DNA from 4 places in the Bacillus sp. CPT56D-587-MTF genome. Region 4 is predicted to be linked to each of the others. Evidence: riboswitches for the same ligand, from Rfam matches in the RefSeq annotation. Region 4 holds a riboswitch; each other region holds the start of a gene.
What was found. A riboswitch is a leader RNA that binds a small molecule or an ion and turns the genes downstream of it on or off. The one in region 4 is predicted to bind S-adenosylmethionine.
Positions count from the first base shown of each region.

Region 1: linked by a shared signal. The riboswitch ahead of AC3WVZ_RS28480 (methionine ABC transporter ATP-binding protein) and the one ahead of AC3WVZ_RS19975 (bifunctional homocysteine S-methyltransferase/methylenetetrahydrofolate reductase) in region 4 are both predicted to bind S-adenosylmethionine.
Region 2: linked by a shared signal. The riboswitch ahead of AC3WVZ_RS13970 (M20 family metallopeptidase) and the one ahead of AC3WVZ_RS19975 (bifunctional homocysteine S-methyltransferase/methylenetetrahydrofolate reductase) in region 4 are both predicted to bind S-adenosylmethionine.
Region 3: linked by a shared signal. The riboswitch ahead of mtnW (2,3-diketo-5-methylthiopentyl-1-phosphate enolase) and the one ahead of AC3WVZ_RS19975 (bifunctional homocysteine S-methyltransferase/methylenetetrahydrofolate reductase) in region 4 are both predicted to bind S-adenosylmethionine.

Region 1 is NZ_JBYTEF010000001.1:5,508,584-5,513,575, reverse strand. It holds gene AC3WVZ_RS28495 (YiaA/YiaB family inner membrane protein) at 1-110, opposite strand, end outside; gene AC3WVZ_RS28490 (MetQ/NlpA family ABC transporter substrate-binding protein) at 480-1,334, opposite strand; gene AC3WVZ_RS28485 (methionine ABC transporter permease) at 1,356-2,021, opposite strand; gene AC3WVZ_RS28480 (methionine ABC transporter ATP-binding protein) at 2,011-3,030, opposite strand; SAM riboswitch class I at 3,154-3,260, opposite strand; partial or broken gene AC3WVZ_RS28475 (cysteine hydrolase family protein) at 3,503-4,068, shown strand; gene pruA (L-glutamate gamma-semialdehyde dehydrogenase) at 4,319-4,992, opposite strand, start outside.
Region 2 is NZ_JBYTEF010000001.1:2,721,868-2,726,859, forward strand. It holds partial or broken gene AC3WVZ_RS13960 (SDR family oxidoreductase) at 172-936, opposite strand; gene AC3WVZ_RS13965 (Lrp/AsnC family transcriptional regulator) at 1,104-1,544, shown strand; gene AC3WVZ_RS13970 (M20 family metallopeptidase) at 1,713-2,918, opposite strand; SAM riboswitch class I at 3,007-3,108, opposite strand; gene AC3WVZ_RS13975 (AAA domain-containing protein) at 3,185-4,992, opposite strand, start outside.
Region 3 is NZ_JBYTEF010000001.1:3,666,553-3,671,544, reverse strand. It holds gene AC3WVZ_RS18790 (1,2-dihydroxy-3-keto-5-methylthiopentene dioxygenase) at 1-476, opposite strand, end outside; gene AC3WVZ_RS18785 (methylthioribulose 1-phosphate dehydratase) at 454-1,092, opposite strand; gene AC3WVZ_RS18780 (2-hydroxy-3-keto-5-methylthiopentenyl-1-phosphate phosphatase) at 1,089-1,748, opposite strand; gene mtnW (2,3-diketo-5-methylthiopentyl-1-phosphate enolase) at 1,745-2,989, opposite strand; SAM riboswitch class I at 3,054-3,159, opposite strand; gene AC3WVZ_RS18770 (pyridoxal phosphate-dependent aminotransferase) at 3,224-4,402, opposite strand; gene AC3WVZ_RS18765 (carbon-nitrogen family hydrolase) at 4,417-4,992, shown strand, end outside.
Region 4 is NZ_JBYTEF010000001.1:3,875,697-3,880,688, reverse strand. It holds gene metC (cystathionine beta-lyase) at 1-961, opposite strand, end outside; gene metI (cystathionine gamma-synthase/O-acetylhomoserine thiolyase) at 958-2,070, opposite strand; SAM riboswitch class I at 2,165-2,275, opposite strand; SAM riboswitch class I at 2,479-2,588, shown strand; gene AC3WVZ_RS19975 (bifunctional homocysteine S-methyltransferase/methylenetetrahydrofolate reductase) at 2,659-4,491, shown strand; gene metH (methionine synthase) at 4,491-4,992, shown strand, end outside.

The DNA of each region.
Region 1 (4,992 bases), 1.6 Mb from region 4:
ACACTAAGCGTTTCATCTAACGTATAAATCCCAATTAGCATACCTGAAAGCGCACAAACAAATGAAGTCCATGCTAAAAATGTGAACGCTTGCGTATTACGTCTTCTCATCGTTCTCCCCCTCGTTAGCTGTATACCCATTATAGATAAGTATATTTACCATGATGGATTTTTATGTAAATTCTAGTTTTATATTTATAAATCTATCATAAAAGAATACTATTTTAAAGAAAGTTTTCTGCCTAATCTGAAAAAACAATCTAAACAATTGGTTTTTCAGATTACCTTACTGTTCGCTAGCTATTTTCATTCATAAAAAAAGACCAGGAAAACTCCTGGTTCATTACTCTACTTAACAAACATTGGATTCTACGTTATACAAAATTGGAAGGTACAGAATTAGGGTTTGTTTGTTAAGTTTATATGTTGAACGAACTAACAGCGGAGGGGTTCCTTCTGTTAGTCCATTAAACCCAATCATTATTTTACGATTTTTTCAAGCTCCTCAAGTGAAAGATCTACTGAAATTGAACCATCATTTGTTTCTTTCTTAATTGCATCTGTTACTTCTTTTGAATGGTATAATTCAATTACTTTTTTCAGTGTTGGATCATCTTTATCTTTCGTACGAGCTGCGAAAATATTAATATAAGGCTTCGCATTTTCATTCTTTGGATCTTCTAAGAAAATAGGATCCTTCGCTGGATCTAATCCAGCTTGACCAGCAACACCGTTATTAATAACTGATGCCGCTACATCTTTTAACACACGAGGTGTTTGCTGTGCGATAACCGGTGTAATTTTTAATTTCTTCGGATTTTCAGCAATACCACTTGGATCTCCAAATAGACCAAAATCCTTTTTCAGCTTTAATAATCCAGCTGCATCAAGAAGTTTTAATGCACGTGCTTGGTTCGTTGGATCGTTTGGAATTGCAATTTCTGAACCATCTGGGATTTCATTTGATTTCTTATATTTTTCAGAGTATAAACCCATTGGTGCAATTTGTGTTGTACCAACAGCTGTAATATCTAACTTATGTTCCTTTTTAAATTGCTCTAAGAACGCAATATGCTGGAATGAGTTTAGTTCAATATCTCCATCAGCTAACGCTTTATTTGGCGTTGTGTAATCGGAGAACTCCACCAGTTTAATCTTAATCCCTTCTTTTTCAGCTTTTTTCTTCAAAATTTCCCAAGCGTCTCCATCCGTTCCAGTTACACCGACGCGAACTACTTTTTCTTTCGCTCCTGCACCCGTGTCTCCACTTGAGCAGCCGCTTAATGCTGAGACTCCTACAATCGCTGATAATGCAAATGCTAAAATTTTCTTCATTTTCTTTTCCTCTCTTCCTTTTTATGATCTGCGTAACAAGACTTTCGCAAAGTAATTCCCTAAATTTTGAGCTATCTGTACGAGAATAATAAGTAACACGACCGTTACGAACATAACTGATGTATCAAAACGTTGATAACCATATGTCATTGCTAAATCACCAAGACCGCCACCACCGACAAGCCCAGCAACTGCAGAAAATTCAATTAAACCAACTGTCATAAATGTGACACCTAAGATTAATGGCGCTAACGCTTCTGGTACAAGGATTTCAAAAACAATTCTAATTGGCGAGGCGCCCATTGCTTGCGCTGCTTCAATTACTCCTTTCGGAACGGAAACAAGGTTTGTTTCAACCATTCTAGCAATACCAATTGATGCGACTAACGTCATCGGGAAAATTGCTGCTGCTGTTCCAATCGTCGTTCCGATAACACTTCTCGTTAGTGGACTTAACGCTACTAAAAAGATAATGAATGGTACCGGACGAATTGTATTAATTATGATGTTAAGAATAGAAAAGACCCATTTATTTTCTAAAAAGTTTCCTTTTCTCGTTACATATAAAAGTAAACCTAGAGGTATACCAAGAATTGTAGCAAATATAAGGATTACAATTACCATTAAGAGGGTATCCCCCGTCGCATCTAGTATGCGCGGCCAAAATATACTCCAATCAACTCGCATGAGCTTCTACCTCCTTCAGCTGCACTTGCAGTCTTAGATGTTGTAATGCTTTTTGAATTTCCCTCTGCTCCCCTTGCAACTCTACAAGAAGATTTCCAAATAGCACATTTTGAAGTTCAATAATATTTCCGTACAGTACATTTACATCGACGTTATAGTTTTTTGCGATATATGATAGTACCGGCTGTCCTGTCTCCTCACCAGTAAATGTTAGACGATAAATTTGACCACCATTTTGAATTTTCGCTAGAACACTTTCCGGTAAATGATCATTAATGACAGAACGTACAAAGTTTTGAGTCGTCTTTGTTTTTGGTTGCGTGAAAACATCAAACAGTTTTCCTTCTTCAATAACTTTTCCCTTCTCCATTACAGCTACACGGTGACAAATTTCTTTCACAACATGCATTTCATGTGTAATAAGAAGAATTGTTAAATTGTATTCTCTATTTACTTTCTTTAATAAGTTTAGAATTTCTGTCGTTGTTTCTGGATCTAAGGCTGATGTTGCCTCATCACATATAAGAATATCTGGCGATGTCGCAAGTGCTCTAGCAATGCCCACACGCTGCTTTTGTCCACCTGATAGCTGCTCTGGGTAATAGTTTGCTTTATCTTCTAACCCTACAAACTTCAGCAGTTCATTTACTCTTTCTTTTATCTCATTCTTTGGTACTTTCGCTAACTTTAATGGATAAGCAATATTTCCAAATACTGTTCTTGAATTAAATAAATTAAAACTTTGGAAAATAATTCCGATTCTTTGTCTCAGTTTACGTAATTCTTTCGTCGATAATGATGTAATATCTTTATCATCTATTGAAATCGTTCCTGCCGTCGGTCTCTCTAACATATTTACTAAGCGTAATAACGTACTCTTTCCAGCGCCACTAAAACCAATAATGCCAAAAATTTCGCCTTTCTCAACTGATAATGTTACATCCTCCACCGCATGAACAGATTGCCCAGCTGATTCATACACTTTACTTACATTGTTAAAAGAAATCATTTTTTCCCCTCCTATATGCTGTAAAAACTTGAAGCAGAGCTTTCGAGGTAAAATAAAAAGTGCTCTCCTTCTTATCAACCATAAAGATAAGAAGGAGAGCACTTATATGTACTCGTTCACATCTTCTCATCTTCCAAGCCTTTATATGGCTTGCTGGAGTTAGCACGGTATTAAAAAAACCCGTTGCTGAGGTATCGTAGGGCCAGTCCCTCCACCTCTCTGGATAAGAATGTATCGATTTAATTGTCGTTTAATTAATTCTCATTATAGAACTCAGAATAATAAGAGTCAATACATTTTTTAGAAAAATATTAATTATTCCTTTATTAAAATTTTCAGATGAAAATTCATGAGAAAATAGTAACTTTCAAGGTTATTTAAAATTCTTCTTCCTCATATTTTTAAACAGGAGAATCTTCTCTACGAATTGAATAAATTTATTTGAATATGAAACTCGGAGGAAGATAAATATATGAAAACAGCTCTTTTACTCATCGATATTCAAAACGATTATTTTCCAAATGGAAAGATGGAATTGCGTAATCCAGTAGAAGCAAGCGAATATGCTAATCAGTTATTACAACACTTTAGAACAAACAGCGAACCTATTTTTCATATCCAACACGTAGCTATAAAAGATGACGCTACTTTTTTCCTACCTAATACAGAAGGTGTACATATTCACGAAAGCGTACGTCCACTTAGAGAAGAAACAGTTATAGTCAAACATTATCCAAATAGCTTCCGAGAAACTAATCTTCTAGAGCAATTAAAACGTTTAAATATTGAACATGTCGTTGTATGTGGGATGATGACTCATATGTGTATCGATGCTACAGTAAGGGCTGCATTCGATTTTGGCTTTCAATGTACCGTTATACATGATGCTTGTGCTACAAAAGACCTGTCTTTTAAGAACGCTACTATACCAGCTGTTTACATTCACAATACAATTTTAGCTAGTTTAAATGGCGTATATGCAAATGTAATAAGCACGCAAGAATTTTTAGCTACATAAAAAAACACTCCTTTCAGTGAGCAAAACCGAAAGGAGTGTTCCTTGTCGAACCATAGATTTTCTTTCAAATTGTATTATACAGGAAATTCTCAAAATGAATACTAAAAAATATGACTAATAAGTCAACTTTTCTCATCATTTTATTTCTGTTCACATGTTTATCCCGCTATTAATAGGTTTTAGCTCATTCCCTTCGAACGATGGTAATATATAGGATTTCAATTTTAAAAGGAGCTCTTCACATTCTGTGAAGAGCTCCTCTACTATTTCTTATAAAGTTTCAGAAGTAGTTTTTGCTTGCATGTGAAGTGCTAAGTAATCAGGTCCACCAGCTTTAGAGTCTGTACCAGACATGTTAAAGCCACCGAATGGTTGGTAACCTACGATTGCACCAGTACATCCACGGTTGAAGTATAAGTTACCAACGTGGAAGTCTTCGCGTGCTTTTTCAATATGGTCACGGTTGTTAGTAATAACAGCACCTGTTAAACCGTATTCCGTATTATTTGCAATTGCAAGTGCATGATCGAAGTCTTTCGCTTTACAGAATGCTACTACTGGTCCGAAGATTTCTTCTTTCATTAAGCGAGCATCTTCTGCAACGTCAGCAACGATTGTTGGTTGGATGAACCAGCCTTTTGAATCGTCTCCTTCGCCACCTGCTAAGATTCTACCTTCTTCTTTACCAATTGCAACATAGCTCATTACTTTATCGAATGCAGCTTGGTCATTAACAGGACCCATGTTTGTACCTAATACTGCTGGGTTAGCAACTGTTAATTCTTTTGTTAATTCAACAGCACGATTTAATACATGATCATATACATCTTCATGGATTACTGCACGAGAACATGCAGAACATTTTTGTCCTGAGAATCCGAATGCTGATGCAACGATAGACTTAGCTGCTAATTCAAGATCTGCTTCTTTATCAACAACGATTG
Region 2 (4,992 bases), 1.2 Mb from region 4:
TCATTCACTATCGTCTAATCGGGGGCACCATACATACCCGTCAACTTAAGAAAAAGAAATGCCCCCTGATTCAAGTTGCCTAGCGAAAAAATCACGTTTTAATAGACTTCTTTAGTATGCCTATCTTTCTATAAATTACTAGATTAGCTTGATGGCTATGGAGTAGTGACCCTATAAACAAAACCCGCCAGAAACATCTAAAATCTGCCCCGTTACCCAGCGGCTATCAGAAGAAGCAAGGAATGCTACTGCATCTGCAATATCTTCAACTTGCCCTATTCGTCCGAACACAGATGAGTTGGTAGCAAAATTTCGTATTTCCGGATCATCTAGCAATTTTGCATTGATATCTGTCTTCGTATATCCAGGCATAATTGTATTCACTGTTATACCTCTTTCTCCAAGATGTTTAGCTAGAGGCAGTGTCATCGTATTAAGCGCACCTTTACTTAAGCCGTATGCAATTGAGCCTGTAAAACCAAGCCTTACTTCAGCTGATGAAATGTTAATAATGCGACCCTCTGCTCGTATTAATGGTAATGTTTGCTGGATTAAAAAGAATGGTGCTTTCATATTTACAGACATGATTTCATCAAAAACTTCTTCTGTCGTATTTTCAATCGTTCCTTGTGTACCTATCCCTGCATTGTTTACTAAAATATCAATCTCTGATGTACCAACTTTTATTTGTAATTCATGCTTTAACTGTTCTACTAGCTTTTTGACACCATCAATTGAATTGAGTTCAGCTTCAATTCAGAACGCTTTTCCTCCATTAGATTCAATCTCACTAATCGTTTCATCTGCAGCTGTTTTATTTCGACCGTAGTGAATCGCAACTAATGCTCCATCTTTCGCCAATCTCATCGCAATCGCACGGCCAATTCCGCGACTCGCTCCTGTTACTAATGCTACTTTTCCATTAAGATTCTTCATTTCTTCCATCCTTCCTAAATTTCCGTTTGATGAATGCCATACTTATATTTTCATGCAAAAACCAATCATTTTAAATATAGATTTATAGGTAATTTAGTTCGTTCACTTATGATATTATAGTTATAATTTATGATTCACTTTAGAAAACAAAATAAGGAGGCTACACAATGCAAAACACAGTAAAACTGGATGAAATCGATCATAAAATTATGAACTTGTTGTATGAAAATGCGAGAATTTCCGTTTCAGAAATAGGACGAATTATATCCATGACGCAACCTGCTGTAAAAGAGCGTATTAATAAACTTGAAGATCAAGGAGTTATAGCGGCTTATCGAACGAAATTTGAGCCTGCAAAAATTAATAAAAACATTCAAGCATTCATCATGTTTAAAACGAGCCAATGCTCTGATTTTATTCAATTTTGTAATGCCGCTCCTGAAGTAACAGATTTATATCGAATTAGTGGGGAGTTTAATTATATGATAAAGGTCATGAGCGATTCGATGGATTCTCTCGCTACATTTTTAGACTCCTTAATGCAATTTGGCTTGTCATCTCCTTTAATTGTTTTAAAGAGTGAGTTTGAGGAGAAATTGTCGTTCTAACAAAGGGATACGTATTATCCTCCGCTAACAGTACAAGCTTTTCCTTTATGAGAAAATCCAACAGAATCAATGATTAGTAACAAAAAAAAGAACATTGATTTTCAATGTTCTTTTTTATATCTCTACTTATTAATTAGATCTCTATTCGAAAAAAGTACCTTAATCCCCTTACCCTTGATTCCTCTGCGCCTCTCTAAACTCCTCCTTCACCTTCTCTAACAACCCTTCTTCCGTAATTAATCGATACGCCGTATTTGCTAATGCTTTTGCCGATGTAATTAATGCTTTATCTCCAAGTTCTGAACGTGCTGCTTCTCTAAATTCATTCGTATGTGCAATTAAATCATCTGGTCCGATTTTAATGTACGGATGAATTGTCGGTACGACTTGACTTACGTTTCCTGCGTCGGTTGAACCGATTCCTACTCTTTCTGTACGATTTACATCTTCACCTAATAGTTCTAGTTCTTCCGCTACAATATCGTTATATGTTTTTGTTACGAGTAATTCATCGATTTCATTTTGGAATTGATGGATTTTTACTTTCGCACCTGTTGCTAACGCTGCTCCCTCAGCAATATTTTTTACTTTTTCTGTTACTTCTGCACATCTTTTTCGCGTTGCTGCACGGATGAAGAACCTTGCTGCAGCGTAGTCAGGAATAATGTTAGGTGCTTTTCCTCCTTCTGTAATGACGCCATGAATTCTCACGTCTGACGGAAGTTGTTGGCGAAGTGCATTAATACCGTTATAGAGCTGAATAACCGCATCTAATGCGTTAATCCCTTCTTCTGGCGAAGCTGCAGCGTGAGCTGTTTTTCCGTAAAAATGAAAATCAAGTGGATCGACTGCTAGTGAAGGACTCGTTGTCGCTGTTTTTCCGCTCGGATGAATCATAAGCGCCGCATCAATGTCTTTAAATAAACCTGCCTTTACATAACTTGATTTCGCGCTACCATTTGGCCCGCCTTCTTCTGCTGGCGTACCAAACACGACAACTTCTCCGCCAATTTCTTCAAGTGTTTCTGATAATGCAATTGCTGCTGCAACACTAATTGTGCCGATTAAATTGTGACCACACGCATGACCGAGTCCTGGTAAAGCGTCGTACTCCGCTAAAAATGCAATTGCCGGTCCTTGTTTTCCAGAGCTTTTTCGCGCGATAAATCCCGTTTCATGTCCAGCTATATTGTGCTGTAACTGAAACCCTGCACTACCTAGTAATAAACTTAACGTTCTTGATGCGTAAAACTCTTGGTTTCCAATCTCCGGATTCGCATGAATATCATGACTTGTTTCTATGTACTTTTCCTTATTTCTTTCGATACTCTCTTCAATTGTTTTTCTTTGTGACGCTACTCCTGTCGCTCCCATTGTTCTTCCTCCTTTTATTTTCACGTAAAAAAGCCTCTTTCTAAAAGATAGAAAGAGGCTTCTGTATATACAGTCAAAATGAGCTTCTTTCTTATCTTTCAAGTTACCTTGCTGGAATTGGCACAGTATTCATAACGAATCCGCTGCCGAGGTATCATAGGGCCAGTCCCTCCACCTCTCGTGATAAGAATTTTCATAAAATTATATTAAATTATTTTTTATTCTAAGTTCATTCCAAGTAAAAGTCAAGGAATTCCTATCCGAATTTACCGAATATCTAAAAATCCTTTTAATACACCAATTGTCTCAGGTGCTTGCAGTCTTGCACATACGTACGGAAATTCCGTACTACCTTCAAACATCATTTGAGATGTAAGCGGTGCGCCTGCCCAGAAGATTTCATCATCGATTACTAGGAACGGGAATGCTTTATTTTGTCTTTGTAACTTTACATTTTTCAGTGGAACTGGTCCGTCACTATACACTGTTATTTGCGCATTTGTACGCATTAACGCTTGCCATACTCGCTTATCCACTTGTTTTGTACTTGGAAGTGAAATAATAATTTTTCGTTTTGCTGCTAAAATATCTTTTAATAGCCCTTTCGGCTCTTCAAGATTCATTTCCATAAACCAGCGTAAACGTTTCGAAATTTTCCGTTCCCACAATTGTCTTGATGTCGTGCGATCATACACATCTCCGTGACGTTCTATATGAGCTGTTAATTGTGATAACGCTTGTTTTCTCGAAAGGTTTTTACGCATATAATGGCAATCTGATAATTGAATGAACTTCCCTCTCGCCCTTGTCACTGCTACATTGACGAGGCGATGGTTTTTGTGATCAAAGAATAATACACCAGGTCGTTCTTGCGGATAACTATCCACCGTATCAAAAATCATCATATCTCTTTCAGAACCTTGGAACTTATGAACTGTCGCCGCTAAAACTGGTATGTTTTGATATTTCGTTCTCTGCAACATTTCTCTAATACACGTCGATAAAAAGCGTGACTGCGCCCTGTAAGGTGTCACAATACCAATTGATTGAACACCGTCTAACAATCCGATTAACATCATTTGCATTGCTACTAAACCAGACATAATGTTAAAACGTGAACCAGAAGCAGCATCTTTTAACGAAAAAGCTCCCATTTGGCTCGTATCAAATAAAACACTCGCTTCATTTGCAAACGGCTGCAATTGCGCAAGTTCTTTACGCTCTGAAACAGACGGATGATCGTATACTCTATTTTTATAAATAAACGAATTCGTAAACTTCGATATATCCGCATGCATACGTCTTTGTTCCTGCAACATAAATAGGTTTGGGTGTGCTTCTGATTTATTAACAGACTCCACAATCCCAGCATGGTAAAACATATCTTCCCCAAGCCATTTGCGAACGAGTTCATGATTTGCCATCGCAATTGGAGGTAACTGTAAAAAGTCACCGCAAACGACGATACGTTTTCCAAGTGAAGCAGCTAATGCAATTTGCGGAACGAACGCCATACTCACCTCATCTACGACAACTAAATCAAATGTACGCTCATAAATTAGCGCATCAATGGCACATTTCGATAAAGTTGCGCCGATTACTTTTGCATTTTCAATATATTCTTTTTCTACTTCTTTAATTTTAGCCTTTTGCTTTCGAAGATCACTTTCAATCTCCTGCATACGCTTCTTATCAGAGGACGTTGCCTTATACGATAAGATTTTTTCACGAAGCTCTTGGCGTGTCTCTTCTAAATAGAGTCTTTCCTCACCCCATGATTCGTTCGTCGTTTCAACTAACTTAGATGCAAGTAACGTTTCATGATTTCGTATATGTTCATGTTGACTATAACCGTAACGAACAATTTCGCCAGGCGTCCATTTCTTTTTCTTCTCAATTTGCTTCGTTACTTCACTCATTAATACGTCTACTGCCGCATTACTATGAGCTAACACAAGTACCGATTTTCCTTTTTGATAATGGGCCGAAATAATACGTGATAAATTGTAAGACTTCCCTGTTCCCGGCGGTCCCCATACGTACGTTGTCGGATTATAAAACGCGCGATATGCCA
Region 3 (4,992 bases), 210 kb from region 4:
ATACGAATAGCTACAACTTGGCGATCATCTTGCAAGGTAAAATAATGTCTTGCATTTTCAGGAACAGATATTAAATCGCCTGGCTCAAGTTCAACATCAAAGAATTTCCCATCTTTACCTTCAATAGCGAAAATGCCGTGACCACTGACGATAAAGCGAACTTCGTCATCTGTATGATGGTGTTCCTTTTGGAAATTAATTAATAATTCGTCAAGGTTAGGTGTGCTACTTGAAAGTGAGATTACATCATGTGCTTTATAACCTCGACGTGCTGAAACATCAGCGATTTCTTTTGAAAAAATAGCTAATATTTCAGCTTTGTTTTCATCTGTTAACGAATAATTTTCATTTAAATGAGTAGGAAGTTTAGAAATATTCCATTTCTCATATAAAACGCCTTCCTCTTGTAGAAATTTAGATACTTCCACTTCATTTTCAATACGAGTATTTACTTCATGAATACGAATTTGCGCCATTAGAAACGCCTCCTTGAATTGATAATAGTTTTATATGAAATTGGAATAAAAACTCATAAGCTTCTAATCTCTTCTTTGCATCAAAGCTATCTCGGCCCCATACGGTAATACCGTGGTTACGGATTAATACTGCACCCGAATCTCCTTGTATATGCTTTCGGAAGTTTTCTCCAAGTGTTGGGATATGGGCATGGTTTTCGATAATAGGAATGTGAATGGTTGCACCTTCTTCCCAAATATCGAGAGCTTTAATAATTTCTTGATTTTGAAGGGTGACTGCATCACTATATAAATTTGTGATGACATTATTATCGGTTGTATGAACATGAAGTACGCAACCGGCATTCGTATTGTTATAAATGTGTGTATGCAATATTGTTTCTGCTGAAGGGCGTAATTCAGTCTCTAAAACGGGAACTCCTACATGATCTACTAATAGAAAATCATCTGGAGTGGTTTTTGTTTTATCTTTACCGCTTGCCGTAATAAGAAAAGTAAGTGGTTCATGACTAACCTTTATAGAAATATTACCACTTGTTGCTGGGAACCAATTTCGTGTTGTTAACTCTTTTTTTATCTCGCTTAAGTCATACCATTGACGAAAAAGTTGTTTCATGCCTTCACCTCCAACAAAAGTTTTAATTCAGCTTGCACATCTTGAAATGTTTCAAACGGTGTATAAGCAATATGATTTTCTTCACACTTTGTAATAAGAAAATCGCGAGCGAATACTTTATCAGCTTGTTTCGCGGCTTGTAAATCAGTAATAGAATCTCCAATTACAATATGAAAGTCATCTGTATCACTTAATTTACGGATTAATGATGATTTACATAATCCGCAATGATTTTGACAATGATCATCACAAGAATGAGGCCATTTAACTGTAATAAACTCTGCTGAAAAGTCTGTTTCATTACAATAAATTTGCTCTTTTGGAATGATTCCTTGTAAGAGTGGATAGACGAAGAAATCCATTCCACCTGATATCACGTAAAAAGAAATGTTATTTTCCTTTACGAATTGTATAAACTCATGAAAACCACTACGGATTTCAGCAGTTTCTATTAAAAATTGAATAATATCATCGTGCAGATTAGTAGGTATTAATTGAAATAATTGAGAAACACCTTCTTGAATGGATAGTTCTTGTGATAAAATTTTATTCTTTACTTCTTCGGCTTCTGGTGGTGCGAATTTTTCCATAATGGACATAATGTTATCATTATTTGTAATCGTGCCATCGAAATCACAAAATACTTGAATACTCATAATTTCACCTCATAAGAGGGATTTCCCCATATTTGTAGTGCACTATGCAAATTTATGTCGTCTACTTCATGGAGTGGTTTATTTTGCAAAGTAGCATCAATTGCAGTACGGAAAGCTTTACCGCCGCCTTGCGCTCCATTTGGATGTCCGTGTATCCCGCCGCCAGCATTAATAACAACATCTTTACCGAAATCTCGTACAATAAAGGGAACGAAACCAGGATGAATACCAGCAGACGGAACAGAAAAGCTCTTCTTGAAAGATGCATCGTCTTCAGTTAAATATTTTGAGATAGCAAGAGCCTCCTCTTTTTCTAGCGCAACACTTCCGTATGGAGATGGGAATAATGAAAAGTCAGCCCCAGCATAACGTAGTAGCTTTCCAAGTAATAATGGAGATGAAACTCCATATAACTTGGATGCTGAATAAGCACCACTTACAGCAGGATGTGCCATAATAGGAACTGGGATTTCATCATCTTCTGCAAGTGATTGTAGTACATCTAGTCCGTAAGCAAATACGTTAAATAATAGAATATCAGCTCCAGCTTGCACTGCACGTTTAGCATTTTCTTTTAAATCAAAAGTTCGTCCTGTTAAATTTACGGCATATAACGTTTTATGTCCGTATGTTTCATATACGGATTGTAAAACTTCTTTTCCAGATACAATGCGTTTCGTAAGTGGTGTTAATGCATTTTCAAATAATATTTCATCATCTTTTACTATATCTACACCACCAATTGCTTGATCGCGTAATTGCGTTTTTAAATACCCAATGTTTCGTCCAATCATTCCTTTAAAAATACTCATTAAAAGGGGACGATCATGCACTTGTAAAAGATTTCGAATACCATCTATCCCGAATTTTGGACCAGGAAAATGTTTTTTTAACTCGTCTGAAAAAGTTAAGTCAATTAATTTTACTTCGCCATCAAGTGATAGCTTTCCAAATGTAGTCGTTAAAATCGCTGGTAAATCTGGACTGAAGTTTAATAGCGGATATTCGATTTTAATAATTCCGCGTTTTACTTTTTTACGTAAATACGAATTGGTATGTTCATGTTCAGCTAATTCCTCAACATGAATGACGTTGCCTTTATGCTGCTTTAATTGTTCTTGCAATAAGTGTGGCAAATGAGTCCAAGAGCCAATTGTTAAACCGAGTGCAATTTGCTCAGCTTTTTTTTCTAAGTTATGTGAATCATCATGGATTAAATACGTCGCTATAATTCCGCTCATTGTTATAACCTCCTAGTTAAATAAAAAAACCTCTCAGCTAAGGAGAGGTTTTTTTACAACCAGCTCCTTATCTGTCAGCGTAATGCTGCGAGAATTAGCACCGTGTCTACAATTGTAGATCGGTTGCCGGGTTTCGTCGGGCTCGTCCCTCCACCTGCTCTTGATAAGAAGTATTTAGAAATGTTTAAATTTTTAAGATAACTGAATTTTGTCAGATATTTTTCGTGTTGTCAATTACTTTTTGAAAAAATTTAATTTATCAATTCGATTAATGGCTTCTCGTAATCTATCTTCTGTATGCAAGAGACCAACACGGACATACCCTTCGCCATGCTCACCAAATCCGACACCAGGAGCAACTGCGACATGTGCTTTTTCTAGTAAAATATCAGAAAATTGCTCAGAGGTGTATCCTTTTGGAACGGGAAGCCATGCAAAGAACGATCCTGTTGGAATGTCTACATTCCAACCAATTGAGTGACAGGCTGAAATAAGAGCGTTTCTTCGAGATTCGTAACTATTTACAAGGTCTATTACACAAGAATGTGAACTTAATAGCGCTTCTCGAGCGGCATCTTGAACTGCACCGAATATACTAACATACATATGATCTTGTAATAGGTTAATTGTTTCAATCACACTTTCATTCCCTACAGCAAAAGCGATGCGCCAGCCAGCCATATTGAAAGTTTTTGATAATGTGTAAATTTCAATTCCTATATCTTTCGCACCATCTGCTTGCAAGAAACTAACAGGTTTTTGACCATCAAATCCGATAGCGCCATAAGCAAAATCGTGAACAACTAATATATTATGTTTATTAGCAAAGTGAATGGTTTCATCAAAAAAATCTTTTGATGCAGTAGCACCGGTAGGATTATTTGGATAGTTTAAAAACATTAATTTTGCACGCTCTGCAATAGAGGCATCAATGTTCGTATAATCTGGTAAAAAGTTATTTTCTGCAATAAGTGGCATTCTTTCAAAGTGTGCTTTTGCTAAAGCAACCCCTGATAAATAATCTGGATAACCTGGATCCGGAACGAGAATCGTATCACCAGGATTTGTAAAACAAATCGGTAATTCTACTAGTCCAGCCTTCCCACCAAACAAAATAGCAACTTCAGTTTTTGGGTTTAATTCGACGCCATATTCACGTTTATAGAATGTAGCCACGGCTTCCTTTAAGCTTTCATGTCCGCGAAATGGCGGATATTTATGATGAATGGTCTTTTCGGCAGCATCTTGTAAAGCTTTTACGATATGCTGCGGTGTTGGTTGATCTGGATTACCTTGACCTAGATTAATAACATCGTGACCAGCTGCAACGACTTTGTTAACTTTTGCAACAAGTGAAGCGAAAAATTGTGTTGGCAATGATGTTACTATCTCAGAAGGTTGAAATAATTTCATACTTTCCACCTCTTTTGAAAGTTGTTACAATTCTAGTGACAAATGATATAATCTTTCCAGTATTTTGTAAAGAGAAAAATAAGAATGGGGCTGAAAAAATGAAAGTCGCATGTATTCAAATGGATATTGTTTTTGGAGATGTAGAAAAAAATATTGAGAATGCTAAAAATAAAATAAGTGAAGCTATGAAGGAAAGGCCAGATGTTATCGTCTTACCAGAACTATGGACAACAGGATATGATTTAACGAGACTTTCTGAAATTGCAGATAGGGATGGAGTGGAAACGAAAGAAAAGTTAATAGAATGGGCGAAGCGATATGATGTACATATTGTTGGTGGGTCCATAGCAAAGCAAACAGAGCAAGGCGTTACAAATACGATGTATGTTGTAAATAATGAAGGACAGTTAGTCAACGAATATAGTAAAGTACATTTATTTCAGCTTATGGATGAACATAAATATTTAATAGCTGGTAATGGTACGGGCGAATTTAAGCTAGATGATGTTGAATGCGCTGGAACAATTTGTTATGATATTCGTTTTCCAGAGTGGATGCGTGTTCATACTGCTAAAGGGGCAAAAGTATTA
Region 4 (4,992 bases):
AAACAGGCAATTTTACTTTTGATAAAAATTTGCGGAGTGCATCTTCTGACTGCAAAGTAAACGATAAGACCGCTCCAGCTGATGTTGCTTGAGATTGTTGAATATCAAATCCGAGATGAGTTTGTAATCCCGGATAATAGACATTTTTTACTTTAGAGTGCTCTTGTAAATAATGTGCGATTTTATTGGCATTTTTAGCTGAATGTTCGAGGCGTACATGCAATGTTTTTAGACCGCGAAGTACGAGAGAACAATCTTGAGGTCCTAAAATAGCACCGAATGCATTTTGTAAAAATCCAAGCTTTTGAGCGAGTTCTGAATCTTTTACTACTGCTAATCCGGCAGTAACATCACTATGACCAGCAATAAATTTTGTAGCACTATGAAGAACGACATCAGCTCCAAGTTCAAGTGGTTTTTGGAATAGTGGTGTCAAAAATGTATTATCAACAAAAGTAAGAGCCCCAATAGATTTTGCGAGTTTAGAAACCTCGCGAATATCTGTCACTTTTAAAAGTGGGTTAGAAGGTGTTTCTACATAAAAGAGCTTTGTATTTGGTTTAATGTTTTGTTTTATTTCTTCTAAATTGGTCATATCAACAAATGTATGTGAAACACCGTAACGGGAGAGTACCTCAGTTATCACTCGGTAAGTGCCTCCGTACACATCTTCTGAAATGAGTACGTGATCACCTTGTGAAAGAAGGAGGAATGCAGTGGAAATCGCTGCAATGCCTGATGCAAAGGCGAATCCTTTTGTTCCGCCTTCTAATAAAGCAATGATATCTTCAAGAGCTTCACGAGTTGGATTTCCTGACCTGCTATAGTCATATTTTCCGAACGTATCTACATCAAACTGGTGAAAAGTTGATGTGTTATAAATAGGAACGTTCACAGCGCCTGTTTGCGAGTCGTGTTTATATTGGTTGTGTAGTAAGAGTGTATCTATAGAATAGCTCATATTCTTACACCTTCTTTTACGAGTTTAATTGCTTGCTTTAAGTCTTGAATTAAATCGTTACTATTTTCAATGCCAACTGAGAATCGAAGAAGACGATTGCATACGCCGTTTGCTGTTCTAATTTCTTCAGGAATATCAGCATGTGTTTGCGTTGCTGGATAAGTCATTAAACTTTCTACACCACCAAGACTTTCGGCAAATGTAATTAAGGATAAAGATTGTAAGAATGGATTAATCCAAGCTTCATCTTTAAGGCGGAATGAGATCATGCCGCCTCTTCCTGGATAAAATACATCTGTCACCCCGTCTTCATCATTTAAATACGCAACAACTGCTTTCGCATTTTCTTCATGTTGCCTCATGCGAAGCGCTAACGTTTTCATACCGCGAATTAATAACCATGAGTCAAATGGGCTTAAAACTGCACCTGATGCATTATGATAATGAGCGATTTCCTCGCAAAGTTCCTTTCCTTTTGCAACGACAAGCCCGCTTAGTACATCGTTATGTCCCCCTAAATATTTCGTTGCGCTATGAAGTACAATGTCAGCACCTTCTGTTAATGGTTGCTGTATATAAGGTGTGTAGAAAGTGTTGTCTACAATAAGGAGTAGTCCGTTCCTTTTCGCTACAGTTGCGACAGCAGCAATATCAGTAACTTGCATTAATGGATTAGTTGGAGTTTCTATGAAAATAGCCTTCGTTTCAGTTGTGATAGCTTGCTCAATTTGTTTAATAGACTGTGTATTTACGTATCTACATCGAACATTCCACTTTTTTTCATGCTCAGAAAATAATCGATACGTTCCCCCGTATAAATCTTCAGATACAATAAGTTCGTCTCCAGAGCGGAATAGAGAAAGGACGAGGAGAACAGCCGCCATCCCTGAACTACAGGCATAACCTTGTTCGCCATATTCTAAGTCTGCGATCGCCTGTTCTAAAAGACCTCGAGTTGGATTGCCAGTTCGTGAATAGTCAAAGCCAGTAGATTTACCAATTCCTTCGTGACGATAAGCGGTTGAGAAATAAACTGGTGGATTAACCGTTCCGGTTGTAGTTTCACTGCGATTTCCGATTTGTGCTAGTTTTGTTTCGATTGTTGACATATGAAAATTCCTCCTTTTTAAATTGAAACATTAAGTGAATATAAAATAAAAAAAGCCTTCTAAGAAGAAGGCTTTCGGTTTGAATAGAGTCTTCTTCTCATCTGTCAAATCTTTCACAATTTGCTGGAATTAGCACCTTATTAACAAAATGTTAATGGTTGCTGAGGCGTCACAGGGCCAGTCCCTCTACCTCTCTAGATAAGAATGTTCGTATGAAATTTTTATTATGTTTTTAACTTTACAATAAAATATAACTGAATTGCAACTTTATTTTAAATAATTTTTATTTTTCCGCAAGTGTCATTGACTTTTACTTTTGTGCATGCTAAATTTATTAAAAAATTAACAAACATTGTTAAAAGGGGAACGCATTTCCTTTTAGCTACATAAATAAAATAATAAAGACAACTCTTATTGAGAGCGGTGGAGGGAAAGGCCCTGTGAAACCCGGCAACCTTCAAACGAAATGTTTGAAACGGTGCTAATACCTGCAAAACGAATGTTTTGCATAATAAGAGGAGGAACGATTATGTCCCCCTCTTCAAAGTGAAGAGGGGGTTTTTATATTGATAGAAATGAGGGAGAGTCGTGAAATTACTAGATTTATTATCAAAAGGAATTGTAATAGGTGATGGTGCGGTTGGGACGTTATTGCATTCACATGGTTTGCAAAGTAGCTTTGAAGAATTGAATGTATCTGATCCAGACTTAATTATATCGATTCATAAACAATATGTAGCTGCTGGAGCAGATGTAATTCAAACGAATACGTATGGAGCAAATGAGGCGAAATTACGTATGTATGGTTTAGAAAATCAAGTTACAGAAATTAATAGAGCGGCAGTAAAACTGGCGAAAGCATCTGTGACAGATAAAAATGCAATTTTAGGAACAATTGGTGGTATGAAACATATCGGAGCTGTTACAACGACTGATATGGAAAGAGAGTTTATGTTACTTGAACAGGCAGGGGCTTTACTAGAAGAACAGGTTGATGGATTACTATTAGAAACTTTTTACGATGAATTTGAATTACTTCATGCCGTTAAAGTATTGCGTAAGCAAACGAATATTCCAATTGTTGCGCAATTAGCGTTACATGAAGCAGGTACGACTCAAAATGGAAATGATGTCAATGAAATATTAAAGCAACTTATAGATTACGGTGCAAATGTTGTTGGATTGAATTGTCAACTAGGGCCGCTTCATATGACGGAAGCTTTCAAAATGATATCGATTCCTCAAAATGGCTATTTATCAGCATACCCAAATGCAGGCCTCCCGAATTATGTGGATGGACGTTACGTATATGAGGGAAGCCCAGCTTATTTTGAAGCGATGACACCGAGATTTATTGAGCAAGGTATTCGGTTATTGGGTGGTTGTTGTGGTACGACTCCAGAACATATTCAAAGTATGAAGCGCGCTGTTGCGAATATTACCCCTGTAATAGAAAAAGACACGATTCAAAGGCCGAAAGTCGTTCATACGCATGAGAAACGTTCGAAGGCTCACGTCACTCTAGCAGAGAAAGCGAAAAAACAAACGACAGTTGTAGTGGAATTAGATCCACCGAAAACGTTAGATACACAGCGTTTTTTTGAAGGAGCAAGAGCGTTAAAAAGAGCGGGAGCAGATGCTATTACTCTAGCAGATAATTCATTAGCATCGCCTCGTGTTTCTAATATGGCGATGGGTGCGTTATTAACGAAGCATGATATCCCAGTATTGACGCATTTAACGTGTAGAGATCATAACGTCATTGGACTACAATCTCATTTGTTAGGTTTATCGGCGTTAGGGATGGAAGAAGTGTTAGCTTTAACTGGTGATCCAGCGCGCGTTGGTGATTTTCCCGGTGCCACTTCTGTATATGATTTATCCTCTATTGAGCTTATTAAAATGATTAAAGAAATGAACGATGGACGTTCAATTTTAGGGAAATCAATTGGACCGGCGACAAGGTTTTCTGTAGGCGGCGCATTTAATCCTCACGTGAGGCACTTAAAAGCAGCGGTTAAGCGAATGGAACGAAAAATAGATGCTGGAGCGGAGTATTTTTTAACTCAGCCAATTTACGATATCAAGTTAATTGAAGAAGTGTATGAAGCGACAAAGCATTTGGAACAACCTATTTTTATTGGAATTATGCCGTTAGTAAGTAAGCGGAATGCAGATTTTCTTCATTTTGAGGTGCCGGGTATTACTCTTCCTGAAGAAATAAGAGAGAGAATGGATGGACATGAAACGAAAGAGGCAGCAATTGAGGAAGGGATCCGCATTTCACAAGAATTGGTCGACGCAGCGATGAAATATTTTAATGGTATTTATCTTACTACACCATTTTTAAAGTATGAAATTACAGAACATCTTGTTAAATATGTAAGAGAAAAGCAAGAAGTGAAAGAAGGTATTAATTGATGAAGTGTATAGAAGAAAAATTAAAAAATAGCATTTTAATATTAGATGGTGCAATGGGGACAATGATTCAGCAAGAGGATTTAACTGCTGAAGATTTCGGAGGAGAAGAGTACGAGGGCTGTAATGAATATTTAGTGGAAACAAGACCAGACGTTATTTTAAAGATTCATAAAGCTTATATTGAAGCTGGAGCGGATATTATTGAAACAAATACATTTGGGGCAACGAATATTGTACTAAGTGATTATGATCTGTCTCATTTAGATGAAAAACTAAATGAAAAGGCAGCACTTTTGGCGAAGCAAGCTGTTAAAGAAAGCGGGAAGGAAGTATATGTTGCGGGAGCGATGGGACCAACAACGAAAGCAATTAGTGTTACAGGTGGTGTGACTTTTGAAGAATTGATTGAGGCTTATACAAGGCAGGCACGAGGATTATTAAAAGGAGCAGTTGATGTATTACTCGTTGAGACGAGTCAAGATATGCGTAACGTGAAAGCAG